DNA from 4 places in the Rhodococcus sp. PD04 genome. Region 2 is predicted to be linked to each of the others. Evidence: riboswitches for the same ligand, from Rfam matches in the RefSeq annotation. Region 2 holds a riboswitch; each other region holds the start of a gene.
What was found. Region 2 has a riboswitch for cobalamin ahead of metE (5-methyltetrahydropteroyltriglutamate--homocysteine S-methyltransferase). Riboswitches for the same ligand answer to the same signal wherever they lie in the genome.
Positions count from the first base shown of each region.

Region 1: linked by a shared signal. The riboswitch ahead of U9J23_RS19130 (ABC transporter substrate-binding protein) and the one ahead of metE (5-methyltetrahydropteroyltriglutamate--homocysteine S-methyltransferase) in region 2 are both predicted to bind cobalamin.
Region 3: linked by a shared signal. The riboswitch ahead of U9J23_RS19205 (VWA domain-containing protein) and the one ahead of metE (5-methyltetrahydropteroyltriglutamate--homocysteine S-methyltransferase) in region 2 are both predicted to bind cobalamin.
Region 4: linked by a shared signal. The riboswitch ahead of U9J23_RS19095 (ABC transporter substrate-binding protein) and the one ahead of metE (5-methyltetrahydropteroyltriglutamate--homocysteine S-methyltransferase) in region 2 are both predicted to bind cobalamin.

Region 1 is NZ_CP142143.1:4,170,143-4,175,109, forward strand. Features, by position in the region: gene U9J23_RS19110 ((2Fe-2S)-binding protein) at 1-258, shown strand, start outside; gene U9J23_RS19115 (DUF7676 family protein) at 255-815, shown strand; gene U9J23_RS19120 (ABC transporter ATP-binding protein) at 837-1,610, opposite strand; gene U9J23_RS19125 (FecCD family ABC transporter permease) at 1,607-2,659, opposite strand; gene U9J23_RS19130 (ABC transporter substrate-binding protein) at 2,659-3,666, opposite strand; cobalamin riboswitch at 3,745-3,926, opposite strand; gene U9J23_RS19135 (SDR family oxidoreductase) at 4,155-4,967, opposite strand, start outside.
Region 2 is NZ_CP142144.1:414,032-418,998, forward strand. Features, by position in the region: gene U9J23_RS26165 (cobalamin-independent methionine synthase II family protein) at 1-783, opposite strand, end outside; gene metE (5-methyltetrahydropteroyltriglutamate--homocysteine S-methyltransferase) at 813-3,095, opposite strand; cobalamin riboswitch at 3,259-3,443, opposite strand; gene U9J23_RS26175 (PepSY-associated TM helix domain-containing protein) at 3,672-4,967, opposite strand, start outside.
Region 3 is NZ_CP142143.1:4,186,976-4,191,942, forward strand. Features, by position in the region: gene U9J23_RS19190 (MFS transporter) at 1-682, opposite strand, end outside; gene U9J23_RS19195 (cobalt-precorrin-4/precorrin-4 C(11)-methyltransferase) at 840-1,601, opposite strand; gene cbiE (precorrin-6y C5,15-methyltransferase (decarboxylating) subunit CbiE) at 1,598-2,818, opposite strand; cobalamin riboswitch at 2,859-3,054, shown strand; gene U9J23_RS19205 (VWA domain-containing protein) at 3,078-4,967, shown strand, end outside.
Region 4 is NZ_CP142143.1:4,163,855-4,168,821, forward strand. Features, by position in the region: gene U9J23_RS19080 (glycosyltransferase family 4 protein) at 1-754, shown strand, start outside; gene U9J23_RS19085 (glycosyltransferase) at 751-1,743, shown strand; gene U9J23_RS19090 (glycosyltransferase family 2 protein) at 1,740-2,558, shown strand; cobalamin riboswitch at 2,577-2,697, shown strand; gene U9J23_RS19095 (ABC transporter substrate-binding protein) at 2,738-3,934, shown strand; gene U9J23_RS19100 (FecCD family ABC transporter permease) at 3,931-4,967, shown strand, end outside.

The sequences.
Region 1 (4,967 bases), on a different replicon from region 2:
TGGCGTGATGTTGTGGCGCCGGGCGCTCTGTGGGGCAACACCGCCTCCGCACTGATCGGTGCCCGACGAGTCATCGGCGACGAAGCCCGGCCGCTCGTCGACGCACTGCTGCAGGATCCGCGACTCGTTCACACCATCGACCGATCCACCGGTCGCCGGCGCAGTTGTTGCTTGTACTACCGGACACCGTCCGGCGGTGTGTGCAGCGACTGCGTCTTCCCCGCGCCACCCCGACACATACCGAAGGAGATTCCGTGACCGTCGTGTTCGATCCCGAGATCATCACCACCGAGGACGGTGGGCGTGAACAGCGCTGGCCGTTGCCCACCGACGAGGACAACCTGCTGCGGCTGGTGACGTTGCTGTTCGAAAACTACTGGGACGACATGTGGTTCGGCCTGCTCATCGAAGGCTCGGCACTGGAGGTCGCGGCTCCGAACGCGCCGAGGAAGATCGGGATGTACGACGGGTACGTCACCGTCGATTTCGGCCGGTGGCATTTCCATCTGTGCATCGGCGAACACACCGCGAGCGGTCCCGAACTGGGCCGGATCCGCCGCTGTGGCCGAGCAGAGCTGTATCGCAGGATCGGCAAGGACGACACCGTCACCTCCTGGGGTCTGCGCATGCTCAACGGGCGGGACGAGCAGATGCTCACGATCATGCTGCCCACCCCGTTCCTCACCAACGCCCAGCAGCTGACCGATGAACCGGTCTGGGAACACCTCGAGGCGTGGGACCGCATCCGCGCGGAGTTTCTGGGGCTGGAACCCGATCCGCGGGACCGCACCGGCAAGGGCTTCCGTCACTCGTGACCATGTCGCACGGCAATCCTGCTACGTGTAGGACGAGGCGCGAATCCGGTGGTAACGGATGACGGGTGTCCCCCCTTCGTAGGAGACCGCGGCACGCACTCCGTATACCTGTTGGATCATCTGTTCCGTCAGCGCCTCGGCCGGAGCGCCGTGAGCAACGACCCGCCCCTTCTCGAGCACCACCACTCGATCACAGAACATCGCCGCGAGATTGAGATCGTGCAGCGCGACGTAGGTCGTCACCGGCAACGCTACGACCCGTTCGAGGATGTCGAGCTGGTGTTGGATGTCGAGGTGGTTGGTCGGTTCGTCGAGCAACAGTTCTTCGGGTTCCTGCGCCAGAGCTCGGGCGATCTGTGCGCGCTGACGTTCACCACCCGACATCGCTCGCCACAACCGGTCGGCGTGTTCGGTCATTCCGGTCACCTCGAGCGCATGTGCGATGGCGGCGTCCCCGCCGTCGTCACGGCCGAGAACGTCGGCGTGCGGAATTCTTCCCAGCCGCACGACATCCCGTACCCGGATGTCGACCTCGGTGTGGGCGTGCTGCCCGACCATCGCGACGCGGCAAGCCAGTGTTCGACGGCCGAGGCTGTGGATATCGGTGCCATCGAGCGTCACCGCACCCGAGTCCGGACGATCGACTCCGGCCAGCAGGCGGAGCAACGACGACTTGCCCGACCCGTTCGGTCCGAGAAGTCCGATCGTCTCCCCGGGCACGGGAGCGATCGTCACGTCGTCGACGACGAGATGTCCGCCGCGGCTCCACCGCAGCGACTTTGCGGACAGTGTCACGGAGTACTCCTCGTACGGAAGAGGATCAGCGCGAAGGCCGGCACGCCGATCAGTGCGGTCACCACACCGACGGGAACCTCTTGCGGCGCGAAGACGGTGCGGGCGACCGCATCGACCCACACCATGAAGACCGCCCCGACGACGGCGGTGACCGGGACCAGGCGGCTGTGGCATGGACCGACCAGGAAACGGGCCGCATGGGGCAGCACCAGCCCGACGAACCCGATCGCCCCTGCTGCACTGACCAGGACGGCGGTGATCAACGCCGTCACCATGAGGAACAGCAGACGGGTACGTCCGACCGCGATCCCGAGGGTCGCGGCGGTCGACGAACCGAATGTGAAGGCGTCCAGCGACGACGCCTTCACCAGGCACACCACGATTCCGGCGGCGCAGACCGCTCCGCAGAGCGCGACGTCGGTCCAGGTTGCTCCGCTCAGGGAACCGAGTAGCCAGAACAGCACTCCCCGAGTGCGTTCCGCGTCGGCGGAGGAGATGACGATGAACGATGTCAGCGCCGAGAACAGTTGTGTTCCTGCCACTCCGGCCAGCACCACACGGGAGGTCCCGCCCCCTGCCCCGGTCGCCAGCAGCAGCACGAGTGCGAAGGAGACGAGTGCCCCGAGAAACGCTCCGCCCGACAACGACACGGCACCCCCGCCGATGCCCAGCACTGCGATCATCACCGCGCCGGTCGAGGCGCCCGAGGAGATGCCGAGCACGAAGGGATCCGCCAGCGGATTACGTAACAACGACTGCATGATCACGCCACACACCGCAAGTCCGGCACCGCACACCGCCGCGAGCAAGGTGCGCGGGAGACGCAGTTCCCACACGATCCCTTCCCGAATCGCGGTGACGGAACTGTCGGCCAAGCCGAGACGGTCGAAGATCACCGCGTACACGTCGACGACGGACAACTCCGCCGGGCCGATCGTGACGGTCACGGCGATCGACAGTGCGAGAACGATCAGCCCCGCGACCACCACGACACCGGCCACCGGAGCCCGGCGCCCCTTCGAGGGTCGCCGGGCAGTGGACGTCACCATCAGCTGTCGAGATTCCACTCGCGCAGGGCGTCGGCGACCTTCTCGATGCCGTCGACCGTGCGGATGGACGGATTCAGGTCGGCGCCGTTGACCACGATGTACCGCCGGTTCTGCACCGCGCTCAGGCGCTGGGTGACCGGATTCGATTCCAGGAACTCGATCTTGCTGTCCAGAGCGTCCCCGGTGACGCTCCGGCGACTCAGGTCGGCCAGCACGAGTGCGGTCGGGTTGCGGTCGAGAATCGATTCCCAGCTCACCTGGGGCCACTCGTTGGTGGTGTCGTCGAAGACGTTCTTCGCTCCAACCGAATCGGTGATGATTCCCGACGACCCGCAGCAACCCGCCACATAGGGCGTCTCGATGTCGGCGAACCAGTAGGCGAGCGACACGCCGGCCGCGTTCACCTGCCCCGACACGTTCTCGTATCGCTGTTCGAGTTCGGCGACGAACTCCTCACCGCGCTCACGCACGTCGAAGATCGCGGCGAGGTCTCGGATCTCCTTGTACACCGCGCCCATGGTCAGCGGTTCGGTGCGGTTGCCGTCGGCGTTGACGCTGTTGTCGTCCTTGCCGTCGCAATCGGTGGGCGAGAGGTAGGCAGGCACCCCGAGTTGTTCGAACTGTGAAGGTTCGGCGACCCCACCGGCGCCGAGTGTGCCGCCGAAGGACGCCGAGACGAAATCCGGTTCCGTGTCGAGCACGACCTCGAAGGACGGCTTGTTGTCGGCCAGACGCGGAACCTTCGCGTTCTCGTCGGCGAGGTTCTCCCGAACGGGATCGGTCCAGGTCGCGGTGCCGACCATGCGGTCGGCGAGACCGAGCGACAGCAGGATCTCGGTGGATCCCTGATTCAGGGACACCGCCCGCTGTGGTGGCGCGTCGACGGTGAGCGTCCTGCCGCAGTTCTCGATGGTGAGCGGGTACGCCGTCGCGGCTGTGTCCGGCTCGGGCGGAGTCGATTGTTCGTCGTTCGACGAGCATCCCGACACGGTCAGCGCCGCCGCCATCAATGCGACGCCGACGCGCACCACCGAATACCGCCTCGTACGGGCGGTGAATATCGAAGTGTTCATGTCCATCCTCGTGGGTCCTGCTTCGGCGACGCAGGTGTCCTGGCTCCCGGATCGACGCTCGCCCCCGGCCTTCCAACCCGTATGGGCCGTGACCATGCTGTTGGGGGATCACTCCTCGGTGACAGTTGCGGGACAGCCACGGATTCGCACCGTTGTTCCCTACGTCGCTACGAACAGTACAAGACCCGGCGTCGGTCCCGGAACCGCGCAACCGGGCGTCCGCCACCCATCGACACCGGATGAGGCACCATGTCCGAATGGCATCCGGCCGAAGAACCCTCGTCGTCGCATGCGCGCCGAGGGCTACCGTTTCGTGACGGTGTCGGAGCTGCTCGACATGCAGTCCTCGTGAACTCCGGAGCGCGAAATGGTCATCGGTACGCGTTGTTACGCGCTCCGATGACCATTTCGCGCTCTGATCCTCAGGTGAACGGGACCCCGCCGGTGACGGCGATGGTCTCCCCGGTGATGTAACTCGACTCCTGGGAGGCGAGGAAGACGTAGGCCGGTGCAAGTTCCGCGGGCTGGCCGGGGCGACCGAGCGGGGTGTCCTTACCGAACTGCTCGTACGCATCCTTCGGCATCGTCGCGGGAATGAGCGGCGTCCAGATCGGACCGGGGGCAACCGCATTGACGCGGATACCCTTGCTCGCCACGTCGGAGGCGAGGCCCTTCGTGAAGTCGACGATGCCGGCCTTCGTGGCCGCGTAGTCGAGCAGACCGGGCGAGGGGCTGACCGCCTGAATCGATGTGGTGTTGACGATCGTCGAGCCCGGGGCCATCTCCGCGACCGCGAACTTCGAGAGCCAGAACAGGGCGTAGAGGTTCGTCTTCATCACGCGGTCGAACTGCTCGGTGGAGATGTCGCCGATGCCGCCGGGTTCGAGGTGCTGGTAGGTGGCGTTGTTGACGAGGATGTCGATGCCGCCGAGTTCGGACACCGTCGTGTCGATCAATCGCCGGCAGAATTCCTCCTCCCGGATGTCGCCGGGCATCCGCACCGCGCGGCGTCCCGCCTGTTCGACGAGTTCGGCGGTCCGCTTGCCGTCCTCGTCCTCCTCGTCGAGATAGGCCAGGACGACGTCCGCGCCCTCCCGCGCGAAGGCGACCGCGACCGCCCGTCCGATACCGGAATCACCGCCGGTGATCAGGGCGCGACGACCTTCGAGTCGTCCGCTCCCCTGGTAGGTCGCCTCACCGTGGTCCGGGGCGGAGAGCAGATCGGCGGTCGCGCC
Region 2 (4,967 bases):
CAGCGCTTCCACCCGGATGCGGGTGAAAGCCAGGTAGTCTTCGACCGTCGGCTCGGGGTTGATCTGGTCCCAGTTCTCGGCGATGGACGGGTCATCGATCTGCAGGATCAGACCGGCGTCGATGATTGCCTTGTACTCCTCGCGCATGGCATCCGCGCATGCCCAGATGAACTCTTCCTCGGTGGCATAGTGCTCGTTGCCGATCCGGGAGGCACTGCCGGGAGACAGTGACGTCATGAATCCGTTCTCGACCCCTGCGGCCGCCAGCGCGGTCCTCAGATTCGCGATGTCCGACGCAATGGCGTCGTGTCCGATGTAGGTGACCGGTCCCGTCGCCGTAGGGAAGAGGGGTGCCTCCTTCCCGACCGACACGCCGCTGTCGGGATCGCCGTACGCCTCCGCGAACAGTGTCCAGTCGCGCCGGTCGGGGAAGGTGGTCAGACGAACGTTGCCGGGCGTCGACCGGACCGGGGCACTGCCGAACGGTCCGCCGTCCGTCAACTCGAGGCCGGACAGTCGCTGGAACGAGTACGACCACCAGGCGCCGTAGTCGACCGTCGACGACATGGCCTTGCCGTACTCGCCGTCGCCGGGAGTGGAGATGCCGAGGTCGACCTGGCGCCGAACCAGCGCGGTCACCTCGTCGCCGAGCAACTGTGCGAACTCCTCGGAGGTATCGAGGCGGAAGCCGTCTGCCGCTTCTCGTCGTGCTCGGTTGGCTTCGACGAGGGCCGTGGTGCGCGGGAGACTTCCCGCATGGGTAGTGCGAATATGGGTGGACATTGTCGACGACCTTCTTCGTAGTGCGGTAGTTATCGGTTCAGCTCGGCACGCACGGTGGCGGCAGCGGTGACGAGATTTGCCAGTGAGGCCGTGACCTCCGTCGTACCGCGGGTCTTGAGCCCGCAGTCCGGGTTGACCCACAGTCGCTCGGCGGGCACTGCCTGCAGAGCCTTGCGCAGCAATGCGGTGATCTCGTCCTCGCTCGGCACCCGCGGCGAATGGATGTCGTACACGCCGGGCCCCACGCCGAGTTCGAAGCCCGCGGCGTCGAGATCGCCGAGGACCTCCATGTGCGAGCGGGCCGCTTCGATGGACGTGACATCGGCGTCGAGTTCGGCGATCGCCTCGATCACCTCTCCGAACTCCGAATAGCACAGGTGGGTGTGGATCTGCGTGGAGTCGGCGACACCGGACGTCGCCAACCGGAACGCACCGACCGCCCACTTCAGATACTCGGGCTGTTCCGACGAGCGCAGCGGCAGGAGTTCACGAAGTGCAGGCTCATCGACCTGGATGATGCGCACCCCGGCGGCCTGCAGGTCCACCGTCTCGTCGCGGATCGCGAGGGCGATCTGGTCGGCGGTGTCGGCGAGCGGCTGATCGTCGCGGACGAACGACCACGCGAGGATCGTCACCGGGCCGGTGAGCATGCCCTTGACCGGCTTGTCGGTGAGGGACTGGGCGTAGGTGATCCAGTCGACGGTCATCGGGCCGCGGCGGGCGACGTCGCCGTAGAGGATCGGCGGCCGCACACAGCGCGTGCCGTAGGACTGCACCCAGCCGTTGGCAGTGGCGAAGAATCCGTCGAGCTGCTCGGCGAAGTACTGCACCATGTCGTTGCGCTCGGGTTCGCCGTGCACCAGGACATCGAGTCCCATTTCCTCCTGCAGCGCAACCACTTCGGCGATCTCGTCGCGCATCTGCCGCACGTACTCGCCGTGGTCGATCTCGCCTTTGCGCAGCGCGGCACGGGCCACCCGGATGCGGGTCGTCTGCGGGTACGAGCCGATCGTGGTCGTCGGCAGCAGTGGTAGATCGAGATGGCGACGCTGGATCTCGCGCCGTCGATCGGCGGGGGTGCGGGTGCGATCGGTGGAGATCGAGGCGAGGACACCGCGCACCCGATCGTTGCGTAGACGCGGATCCGACGCTCGTACCTGCGCGGCGGTACGGGCAGCGGCGAGTTCGTCGGTGACGGCGTCGCGCCCCGTACGCAGAGCGGTAGCGAGAGTGACTATCTCCGAGACCTTCTCGTCGCCGAAGGCCAACCACGTGCGCAGCGACTCGTCGAGATCCGGTTCTGCATCGATCGTGTACGGCACGTGCAGTAGTGAGCACGACGACGACACCGCCACGTCGGCTGCGGAACCGAGCAGTGTGGCCAGCGTCGCCAATGCCTGTTCGAGGTCGGTGCGCCAGACGTTGCGGCCGTCGACGACACCGGCGACGATGAGCTTGTCGGCGAGCTCGGGCAGACCTGCGATTCCGGTGGTGGTACCGGCTACCAGGTCGACGGCGAGGCCTTCGACTCCGGTGTGTGCGAGCCGCTCGAGCGCCGGCCCGAGGCTGCCGAAGTACGACGCGACGAGGATCGCCGGCCGCTTCTGTGACTGAGACAGCGCGTTGTACACCCGTCCGATCGCATCGAGGGCAGGTGCGTCGAGATCGCGGACCAACACCGGTTCGTCGAGCTGTACCCAGTCGACCCCGGTGTCGGCGAGCTGCGCCAACAGGTCCCGATAGAGGGAAACGAGCTCGTCGACACGGTCGAGCAACGGTCCTTGCCCGTCGACGGGCTTCGACAGCAGCAGGAACGTCAGTGGACCCAGGACCACGGGGCGAGCGGGCACACCGAGCTCGCGTGCCTGCGCGATCTCACCCAGAATCTTTGTGGCGTCGAGTTCGAAGACGGTGTCGGGTCCGATCTCAGGGACGAGGTAGTGGTAGTTGGTGTCGAACCACTTGGTCATCTCGAGCGGGGCGACCTCGTCGGTGCCGCGAGCGGCGGCGAAGTAACGGTCGAGGTCGTCGGGGTTACCCGCGACCCGGGCAGGCAACGCCCCGAGCATGACTGCTGTGTCGAGGACGTGGTCGTAGAACGAGAACGTTCCGACCGGGATCGAGTCCAGCCCGGCCGTGTGCTGACGTGACCACGTGTCGGCGCGCAGGTGCGCGGCAACCGATTCCAGACCCGCGCGGTCGAGGCGCCCGGCCCAGTAGGCTTCGGTGGCCTTCTTCAATTCGCGGTTCGGTCCGATGCGTGCGGAGCCGAGTACGGTGGCAGTGAACGGGGATGCTGTCGGAGCAGACATCAGGTTTTCTCCGGTGTTCGTCGCTGGGTGGTCTACCGCCCGACGAACGCGCATCCCGATACGAGCCCCGTGTTCTCGACCCGTGGTCGAAGGTGTTGCCGATCGGCGCGCGCCCATTCCACGAGGCGGCATACCGTCGGGCACGGCGTGCCCGACACGATCGGCAGGTCTTCGGACTTGCAGGCACCCATTCCCGACTGCGTCGGGGACGGACCTAGTGGCCGTCGCTTCCCGGACCCTGCTGGTCCAGTGCTCGGTGACGGCGGTCGTTCCTGCATACCGCTGCGGGACAGTCCCGGATTCCCACCGGGTTCCCTCTCACACCCGATACCTGTCGGCATCGGGTGCTTCGGCGCGCACACGAGGTCTTCGGGGCTCCTCACGACGACATGCGGCGAACCGATCGCAGCGCCGACTATACAAGGATCGCCTCTTTCCTCGGCATGCGTGGGCGCGACGACGCTCTACCAAGCCCGGAATGCGTTCCTCTGCCTACGAATTCGAGAGTGTGAGGACTGCCCGGTCGGCCCATACCCGGTGGAAGGGTCCGAGCCGCCGAGCCGGAGACAGCGAGACTCAGCCGGTCGCGGAGGTCGCCTCGGGGGAGTGCTCGGGCGAACGCCGGCGCCGCAGGAGACCGACCGCGACGTCGACGAGCAGGAATGCGAGCAGGCTCAGGCCCAGCAGCGGAGCGAACCACCCGACGGTCACCGCAGCAGCGACCACCGCGACGACGGTGACCGGGTGCAGGCGTCGCCACGTCCCACGCAGCGGTGGGCGCGCCACCCGGCGCGATCCGCGTGTGGGGCGACGCTGCCACCACAGCTGGTAGCCGCGCACGATCAGCGTGCCCAACGCGACCGCGAGAGCGAGCAACACCAGCTGGTTGAACAGCCCGAACAAGATGCCCATGTGCAAGGCGATGCCCCAGGTGGTGAGTTTGGCGGCCAGCGGCCAGTCCGCGAACGTGTTGGTGGCGGTCACCGCCCCGGTGGCCGGGTCGATCGCGACCGCGTCGGTGACGAACTGCCAGGGCTGGCGGGTTTCGGTGACGGTGACGGCGGTGTGACCGTCGGCCGGGATGCTCATCTCGACGTGTTCGGTGACCCGATGCTCGGCAGCGGCGGCAAGGACGCGGTCCAGAGCGCCGACGTTGCGACCGAGTGCGCCCGCATCGGCAACAGCGGCAGTATGGCCGTCGTGGCCGTCGTGTCCACCGGCTGCAGGCGCGGTGTCCGAGACGCCGAGGGTGGTATCGAGCGTCGGGGTGGTCCAGCTCAACGCGGTACGCAACTCGCCCACATTCGCCCCGGCATATGTGGACCAGGTCAACCCGGTGGCCGACAGGAAGATCAAGCCGACCGCGATCCACATGCCGGTGGTGCCGTGCCAGCCGAGGGTGCGGTTGCGGCCCCGGGCTGTGCGGTCGAAGGTCCACAGTCGCGCCGACTGCCGGGTGCGGGTGCGCTGGGTGCGGTAGCGCTGCACCCACAGGTACACCCCGCCCAGAGCGATGACCCACAACCACGAGGCGGCCAGTTCGCTGTAGATCCGGCCGGGCTCACCCAGATGCAGGTGCCGGTGCAGCTGGGAAATCCAGGTGCGTACCGGCAGCGCGCTGCTACTGCCGTAGACCACCGACTCCCCGGTCGACGAGGCGGTCGCGGGATCGATGAACACGGCAGTGCGTTCGGATTCACCGAGGGACGGATCGGTGAACAGCACCCGGGTGGTCTCACCGACCTCGGATGCCGGGCGTACCGCCGAGACGGTCAGGTCCGGGCGTAGTTGCTGTGCGGCGCGAACCTGCTCGGCGAGCGGCAGTGCCGGACCGGTGGAATCGACGTGCAGCAGGTCGCGGTAGAGCACCTG
Region 3 (4,967 bases), on a different replicon from region 2:
TCTGCGGACTCGACCAGCCCCACACCGGACCCTTCGAGATCCCGAGCAGCAGTGCCACGAGCGCGAGGGACAGCAGCACTGCGCCGACGAGGTCGAAGCGGCCCCGGGTGCCCGATGCGCCTGCCGGAACCGTGACGAGGATGCCGATCAACAGGAGCACACCAGCAGCCGCCGAGACGTAGAAGACCGAGGCCCATCCCAGGGTGTCGTAGAGAACGCCCGCTGCCGGTAGACCAAGTGCCCCGCCGATGCCCATCGTGGCGCTGGTCAGCGCCACCGCGCCCGCGACCTTCTCGCGGGGCAGCAGGTCGCGCAGCACGGCCATGGCCACCGGGATGAGCGCCGAGGAGAAGCCCTGTAGTGCGCGGCCGACGAGGACGGCGAGGTAGCTCCCGCCGAGCGCGGCGATGAGCGATCCCACGACCATCATCGCCAGCGACAGCACCATCATCCGGCGCTTGCCGAACATGTCCGCCGAGCGGGAGACGATGGGCGTCGCCACCGCTCCGGTCAGCAGCGTGATGGTGACCAGCCAGGTCGCGGCGCCGGCCGAGACGTCGAGGATCTCCGGGAAGTCCGGGAGCAGCGGAATGACCAGCGTGGTCTGCAGAGCCGCCACCAGACCCGCCAGGCTCAGCAGCGTCGTGATCGTCGTACTCGATGCCGGTGTTCTTCGTCCCATGTCCCCATCTCCGTTGCCACCCGCGGGGTGAACGCCGTTCACCCCCTGATCGAGTGAACGGTGTTCACCCCCGGGTTGTCAACAGGTTCGCGCGGTGGAACGGGGTTCGCCCCTGCTGCAACCGGGGCGAACCCCGGTTCGGCGCGCAAGGATGGAGCTATCCGAGATCGTGTCGCTCGCGGGCGGGGTCGTAGAGGTGTGAGCAGGCGACGTCCGGCCGTTCACGCACACCGAGAGCGTGTCCGACGACGATCACCGCGGTGTGCTTCAGGCCCGCCGCCTCGACGCCGTCGGCGATGTCGGTGAGGGTGCCCCGCAGCACGACCTGGTTCGGCCGCGACGCGAACGCGACCACCGCGACGGGGCAATCGGCGCCGTATTCGACAGCGAGTTCCTCGGCCAGGACGCGGATGCGGGTGATCGCCAGGTGCAGGACGAGACTCGCCCGGATCCCCGCGACCCGCGCCAGCGCCTCGGTGTCGGGCATCGCCGTCGATCGGGCCTGGGTGCGGGTGAGCACGACCGTCTGCACGAGTTCGGGGACGGTCAGCTCGGTACCCAGTGCCGCGGCCGCCGCGGCGTAGGCGGGCACACCGGGTGTGACGTCCCAGGGCACGCCCGCGGCGTCGAGTCGTCGCGTCTGTTCGGTGAGCGCGGAGTACAGCGACGGGTCGCCGGAGCACAGCCGCACCGCATCGAGGCCGCGCCGGTGTGCGTCGACGAGATGCGCGGTGATCTCGTCGATGTCCAGGTGCTGCGTGTCGATCAGTTCGGCGTCGTCACGACAGTGCGAGAGGGTCTCGGCATCGAGATAGGTACCGGCATACAGCACCACCGGGACCTCGCGGAGCAGGTTCACCGCTCGCAGGGTGAGCAGGTCGGCCGCTCCGGGTCCGGATCCGACGAAATGGACGGTCATCGTTCGCCTTTCACTGCGCTCCATTGCACGATCGGTCGCTGTGCACGCCAGCCGGTGAACGTTCCGATGGGATCTGCGTGTTCGACGGACAGACGCGTGAGTTCACCACCGTGCGTCTTCCACCACTGCACGAGGACGGACTCGGTCTCCAGGGTCACCGCATGCGCGACCAGCCTACCGCCGGGAAGCAATGCTTCCCAACAGGTGTCGAGCACACTGTCACGACTTCCTCCCCCACCGACGAAGATCGCGTGGGGTGTCCCGAGACCGGAGAGCGCCTCGGGGGCTGCGCCTCGAACGACATGCACGGTCGACGGCACACCCAACGCGGCAGCGTTGCGTTCGATCGCACCGGCACGCCGTTCGTCCTTCTCGATCGCGAACGTGCGGCAACGGGGATCCGCGCGCGCCCATTCGATTCCGACGGACCCGGCACCCGCACCGACGTCCCACAGCAACTCCCCCGGTCGCGGTGCGAGCGCGCACACGGCCGCGAGACGTACTGTTCGCTTGCTGAGTTGTCCGTCGTGTTCGAACAGGGAGTCGTCGAGACCGGGCAGCACCGACAACCCGGCAGGTCCGTCGACCTCGATGCACAGCAGACTCAAGGACCGGACGCCCGTATCGGTCAGATGGGCCGCCTTCGCATCGATCCGGGACTCGTCCGCCGCACCGAGATGCGACAACACCGCGACCCGTGAGTTCCCGAAACCGGCGGCCTTCAGGAGCGTCGCAACATCCGCGACACGTGCACCGTCGACGAGGACGACGAGTTTGCGTCCGCGCGTCAGAACTCGGCGCAGAGCGTCGATCTCGCGCCCCACGACGGTCACCGTCTCGCACTCCTCCGCGGACCAACCCATGCGTGCGCGGGCCAGTGCCACCGACGAGACCGCCGGGATCACCTCCACGGCGTCGCCTCCGAGGCGCCGGATCAGTGTGGTGCCGATTCCGGAGACCAGCGGATCACCGGACGCGAGCGCGACGACGTCCTTGCCGGCGTGCCGGTCGAGGAGGTCGTCGAGCCCGGACAGGAGCGGCGACGGCCACTCCTCGCGCACCGCTCCGCAGGCAGGAACCAGATCGAGGTGGCGCCGGCCGCCGAGCAGGACCTCGGCTGCGAGAATCCGCTCCCGGACGGTGGACGGCACACCGGACCATCCGTCCGCCCCGATTCCGACAACGGTGATGCCTGTCGTCTGTCGCATCGGTCCCATGGCGGTGAACCATAGCCCAGGCACGGCGGCTACACTCGGCCGCGGCAAGGCAATCGAAGGTGCCCCTCACGGGGATAATCGGGAAGCCGGTGAGAATCCGGCACAGGCCCGCTGCGGTGACCCGGGAGTCGTCGATCATGCGCATCCGCGCAGCCACTGGACCGTCCGGTCCGGGAAGGCGATCGCACGGCGTCCGACCGGGAAGTCCGAATACCGGCCTTCGAACAGCTTGCCGCGAAGAACATCCCAGCGGGAGCCTGTGGAGGTCGAAGTGCATGTGTATCCGTTCGGCGCGGTGGTCGGTTCCGACGACCTCGCGCTGGCCCTGACCCTGTGTGCGGTGTCGCCGTCGATCGGCGGTGTGCTGGTGCGTGGAGAGAAGGGCACCGCGAAATCGACGACGGTGCGTGCCCACGCCGCACTGTTGCCGCCGGTCACCGTCGTGGACGAGTGCCGGTTCTCGTGCGATCCGGACGCTCCCGATCCGTCCTGTCCGGACGGTCCTCATCCGGCCGATACGGTCTCGCATGTCCGGCCGGTTCGGCTGGTGGAACTGCCCGTCGGCGCGGCGGAGGATCGCGTCACGGGAGCGTTGCATCTCGGCAAGGCGCTGGCCGACCGCACGGCCGAATACGAGCCCGGTCTTCTGGCTCTGGCCCACCGCGGTGTGCTGTACGTCGACGAGGTCAATCTCCTGCACGACCACCTGGTCGACCTGCTGCTCGACGCCGCGGCGATGGGTCGCTCGACCGTCGAACGTGACGGGGTCTCCGTCGAGCACGCCTCCCGATTCGTGCTGGTCGGGACGATGAATCCCGAGGAGGGTGAGCTTCGCCCGCAGTTGCTCGACCGCTTCGGACTCGCGGTGGACGTGGCCGCGCCGCGCGACCCGCACGTGCGCGCCGAGATCGTGCGGCGGCGTATGGCCTTCGACGCCGACCCGGCCGGATTCACCGCGCGGTGGGCGGAGCGCGATGCCGAGTGGTCGCGCCGCGTCGTCTCCGCCCGTGAACTCGCCGCACAGGTCGTGCTGAGCGACGACGCGCTGGTCTCGATCGCCGAGGTGTGCGCGGCCTTCGACGTGGACGGCATGCGCGCCGATCTGGTCACCGCCCGCACGGCGATCGCACACGCGGCCTGGCACGACCGCCGCGAGGTGACACGTGAGGACATTGCGGCAGCGGCCCGACTCGCCCTGCCGCACCGTCGGCGCCGCAACCCCTTCGACGCCCCCACCAGCAGCGACGATCTGCTCGACGAACTGCTCGGCGGAGACGATCCCGATCCCGGCCCCGACGACGATCCCGGTGGTGGCGAGAGCGCACCCGACGACTCGGCGGCGGAAACGTCCTCCGGCTCGGGTGATCGGTCGTCCACCGGCCTGGCATCAGCATCGGATCCGTTTCGCGCCACAGTGTTCTCCGTCGATCGGGTCGGGCGCGGAGCGGCCGGTCGCCGGTCGCGGGCGGTCACCACGATCGGCCGCACCGTAGGCAGTCGCCGAGGCGATTCCGGTCCCGTCCACCTCCCCGCCACGATCCGCGCGACCGCCTTCGCCGATCGGGATCGGCAGGTGCGCCGCAAGATCATCGAAGGTCGTGAGACCAATCTCGTCCTGCTCTGCGTCGACGCATCCGGGTCGATGGCCGCACGCAACCGGATGGTGCAGGTCAAGACCGCTGTCCTGTCGTTGCTGCTCGACGCCTACCGCCGTCGCGACACCGTCGGCCTCGTGACCTTCCGGGGAACCGGCGCGACCCTCGCACTCCCGCCGACGAATTCGGTGGACGTGGCCGCCGCACGACTACGAGAACTCCCCGCCGGTGGGCGGACCCCACTGGCCGAGGGCCTGATCGAAGCGGCCGCCACCATACGGCGCCATTCGCTGCGGGATCCACGTCGACGCGCCCTGCTCGTCGTGGTCACCGACGGTCGCGCCACCGCCGGACCGAACGCTGTGCAGCGCTCGCTCGACGCCGCAGACGCCATTGCCGCACACGGGATCTCCTCCGTGGTAGTGGATTCCGAGACGGGCCGGTTCCGGATGGGTCTGGCAGCCCGTTTGGCCGAACACCTCGGCGCCGAATACGTGCCCGTCGGCGAGGTCGATGCCGACGCACTGACCGGAATCGTTCGGGAGAGGGCCGCC
Region 4 (4,967 bases), on a different replicon from region 2:
CCACAGCCTGCACTACCTGCCGATAGCGATGGCCCGCATGTTGCGCACCCCGTTGCTCTGCACGCTGCACACGCCGCCGACGCCGTGGCTCGAGTCGGCGATGGCGACTCCGGGTGGGTGCCCGGGCACGTTCGTCGCGGTCAGCCGGCACACCGCGACGGCCTGGGAACACGCCACGCCCGGTCCGGTGGCGGTCGTGCCCAACGGTGTCGATCTCGGAGCGTGGCCGGTCGGTTCGGGAGGTGAGGACCTGATCTGGTTCGGCCGCCTCGTGCCGGAGAAGGGCGCGCATCTCGCGATCGAGGCCGCGCGCCGGGCCGGTTACCGGCTGCGGATCGCGGGCCCGATCAGCAACCGCAGGTACTTCGCGGAGCACGTCGAACCGTTCCTCGGTCCCGACGTGATCTATCTCGGTCATCTCTCCCAGCCGGATCTCGCTGCCGCGGTGGGACGTTCGGCAGCAGCACTCATCACCCCGCAATGGGACGAACCGTACGGTCTCGTCGTCGCCGAGTCCCTCGCATGCGGGACACCCGTGGTGGCCTTCGCGCGCGGCGGCATCCCGGAGGTCGTCGACGAGAGCAGCGGATGCCTGGTCGCGCCGGACGACATCGACGGCCTGGCCGCGGCGATACCCCGCGCGGTCCGTCTGTCCCGTGCCTCCGCCCGAGCCCGCGCGGAGGAGCGTTGTTCGGAACGCACGATGGTCGATGCCTACGTCTCGCTGTATCGGGAACTCGCGGGAGCGGCATGATCGGCTACTACATCCATCATCACGGGCACGGACACCGCACCCGCGCGAGCAGCATCTGCGCGCATCTGCGGACGCCGGTGACGGCATTGTCGTCGGCGCCGCTCGGCACTGCCGCCGACGCCTTCGACGACGTCGTGCTGCTCCCCCGCGACGACCTCGCCGTCGACACCGCGCAGGACCCGACGGCCCACGACGTCCTCCACTGGGTTCCCACCCACGACGACGGTCTCCGCGAACGCATGCACGCACTGGGGTCGTGGATCGCCGCGACCCGCCCGAGCCTGCTGGTGGTGGACGTGTCGGTGGAGGTGACGCTCCTCGCCCGCTTGTACGGGATCCCCGTCGTGGTGCTCGCGATGCCGGGCGAGCGCACCGATACCGCCCACACGCTGGCCTACCGCGTCGCCGACCATCTCATCGCACCGTGGTCGCAGGACGTCTACGATCCGCACTGGCTGCGCTCGTACGCCACCTCGTACGTCGGCGGGATCAGCCGTTTCGACGGACGCCCGTCTCCCACCCGCACAGCCGGTGAGAAGCCGAGGGTCCTCGTCATGAGCGGCAGCGGCGGATCGTCGATCACCGTCGACGATCTGCACCGGTTCTCGTCGCGCTTCCCCCAGTACGAGTGGGAGGGTCTCGGTGTCGCGGGCGGCCCGTGGATCGACGATCCGTGGCCCGTCCTCACCGGCGCCGACGTCGTGATCGGGCATGCGGGCCAGAACACCGTCGCCGACATCGCGGCCGCCGCGCGACCTGCGGTCGTGATCGCCGAACCCCGTCCGTTCGACGAACAGCGTTCCACCGCAACGGCTCTGGAGAAGGCCGGACTGACGGTGGGTCTCGACGGGTGGCCCGACCCGAACCGCTGGCCCGAACTGATCGAGCGAGCACGCGGCCTCGGCCCCGTCGAATGGAAACGCTGGCAGGTCGACGGTGCCGCGGCACGTGCGGCGGCGATCCTGGACGAGCTGGCGGAGAGATCGTGACGGTCTCGGTCGTCACCGTCGCCGCGAGTCGCAGCACGCATCTGCGACGGCAACTCGACGGCCTCGCACGCAGCACCCGGACACCCGACGAGCACATCGTCGTCGCGATGGGTGATCCGCAGGTCGCAGAGGTCGTCGCTGCTGCGGGATCGTCGGCGCGGGTGGTGGAGATGGACGTCGACTCCTCGAAACTGCCGGTCGGAGAGGCGCGGAATCTGGGTGCGCGGACGGCGTCGTCGGATCTGCTCGTCTTCCTCGACGTCGACTGCATCCCCGCTCCCGACCTGATCGAACGATATGTCGAGGCGGCCGGCCGGCACCCGGCTGCGCTGCTCAGCGGTCCGGTCACCTATCTGTCCGAACCGGGTGCCGGCGGCTACGACCTCGACCGGCTCGGCGACTCGATCGATCCGCATCCGGCCCGTCCGTTCCCCTCCTCGGGTGAGATCGTGCTGGACGACAGGCACGAATTGTTCTGGTCGCTGTCGTTCGCGTCCCGGTCGCTCGTGTGGGACCGCATCGGCGGGTTCTGCACCGCCTACAGCGGATACGGCGGCGAGGACACCGATTTCGGGCAGAAGGCCGCGCGTGCCGGAGTGCCGATGGCCTGGGTCGGCGGCGCCCACGCCTTCCACCAGTACCACCCGGTATCGAACCCACCGGTCGAGCATCTCGACGACATCCTCACCAACGCCGCGCTGTTCCACCAACGTTGGGGCTGGTGGCCGATGCGGGGGTGGCTCGACGAGTTCGAGCGTCTCGGTCTCGCCGCTTTCGACACCCGGGAGCGGCGATGGGTACGCACTCGACCGTGAACTGGTATCACGGCGTGTGCTAATTTCGGCACCGTCATTACGATGACGCCAGAGGAAGCCGGTGCGATTCCGGCGCGGTCCCGCCACTGTGACCGGAGAGCGATCTCCGGGAGCCAGATACTCCCGTCGCCGTACCTCCTTGCCCGGGGCGGACTTCCCCGAGAGAGGGCGTAATCGCCATGCGTGTACGCGCAGCCTTCCCGAAGCTCCTGGTCGCGCTGACCTCGGCGAGTCTTCTGCTCGCCGGGTGTTCGACGACCGCATCCGATACCGAGAACGACGCCTCGGACGGGTGTATCACCGACTTCGACCCCTCGGTCGACTATTTCCCCGACAAGTCCGAGATCGTCGACGCCGAGAACTTTTCGATCACCTACGAGAAGAGCTACCAGGTTCTCACCGTGAACGAACCGTTCTCCGCGGCACCGCCGGAGTCGTACGTGCTGGTCAAGTGCGGTGCACCTGCTCCGGAGCTGTCGGGCGAGCTGGCCGCGGCCCAGCAGATTCAGGTGCCGATCACGAGCTTGTATTCCGGTTCGACCACCCACCTGCCACTGGTGACCGAACTCGATGCGCTCGACGTCCTCAGCGGCGTCTCGAACGGCTCCTATGTCTCCGACCCGGCCGTGATCGAACGCATCGAATCGGGCGCCGTCGCCGAGTATGCCGCGGGCGGCAACATCGACACCGAAGCCGTGGTGCTCGCTGCACCCGACGTTCTCATGACCGGCGGCTCCGACGATCCCGCCTACGTCCAGCTGCGGGAGGCCGGAATCGGCGTGGTCGCCAATGCCGAGTGGCTCGAGGCATCTCCGCTGGGACGCGCAGAGTGGATCAAGGTGATGGCCGCGCTGACCGGCAAGGAGAAAGAGGCGGCACAGGTCTACGACGATATCCGGAACCGTTATCTCGATGTGGCGGCGAAAGCCTCCGACGTGGAACCGGCTCCCGTTCTGCTGGGTGGGATGGCACAGGGCACGTGGTACATGTCCTCCGGCGGCAGCTTCATGGGCCGGTTGTTCAGCGACGCCGGTGCGCAGTGGCCGTGGCAGGACGTGACCACCGCCGGCTCGCTTCCCCTCGACTTCGAGGCTGTGGTCGCCGAAGCATCCGATGCGCCGACCTGGCTCGTGGTGAACAACTGGACGTCGATCGGTGACGCACTCGCCGACGACGAACGGTACCGCTCGCTGGCCGCTGTCGGCACCGGCCGGGTATGGAACGCGAACAAGGCTCTCGGCCCCAACGGGGGCAACGACTTCTACGAGCGGGGCGTTTTGCGACCCGATCTGATCCTCTCGGACCTCGTGGCAATTCTGCATCCCGACCTGTTGCCCGACCACGAGTTCACGTTCTACCAGCAGCTACCGGCATGACCGCCGTGCTCGGGGCGTCCCCTGCCGCGACCGAGTCCGCGCCCGATTCGCCGCCGGGGACCGGACGGGTCTCGCTCGTGTTCACGGCGCTGATCGTGGGACTGGCGGCGGCAACGATTCTGTCGGTGACACTGGGTTCGGTGACGGTGCCGCTCGGCGAGACCCTCCGGGTCCTGTTCGGCCAGGAAGCATCGGATCCGCGCTGGAGCATGGTGGTTCGTGACCTGCGGCTACCGCGAACGATCACCGCGATCGCGGTCGGGGCGGCGCTGGGGATCGCGGGTCTGCAGATGCAGACGCTGTTCCGGAACGCTCTGGCGGACCCGTTCATCCTCGGTGCCAGTTCCGGCGCGAGTCTCGGCGTGGCGATCGTCGTGGTGATCGGCGGCGGCGGAGCGAGTGGCTTCACCGCAGGCCTGGCGGGTCTCGGGCGTGCGGGTGTGGTGCTCGCCGCGGCGCTGGGGGCGGCTGCGGTTCTCCTGCTGATCGTATTGCTGTCGCGGTGGGTGCGGTCGGCCGTGACCCTGTTGCTCATCGGAGTGATGCTCGGATCGGCGACCACAGCCGTCGTCTCGGTACTGCTGGTGTATTCGGACCCGCAGCGCAGCCAGCAGTTCCTGGTGTGGGGACTCGGGAGCTTCACGGCCACGACGTGGTCGGATCTGAAGTTGCTCGTCCCTGTCGTGCTCGGCGGGATCGCCGTCGCACTGCTCACCGTGCGCGCGCTCAATGCGCTGCTGCTCGGTGAGGGCTACGCCCGGTCCATGGGCATCGATATTCGCGTCGTCCGCCTCACCACCGTGGTGTCGGCCGCTCTCCTGGCCGGGGCCACCACCGCGTTCTGCGGCCCGATCGGATTTCTCGGATTGATCGTCCCGCATCTGGCCCGCATGGCCTTCGGCACCTCGGACCATCGCATACTGCTTCCCGGTGTCGCGTTGCTCGGAGCCGTACTCGCCCTCGTCTGCGGGATCATGAGCCAGATGCCCGGTACCGACACGGTGTTCCCCCTCAACGCCGTCACCGCCATCGT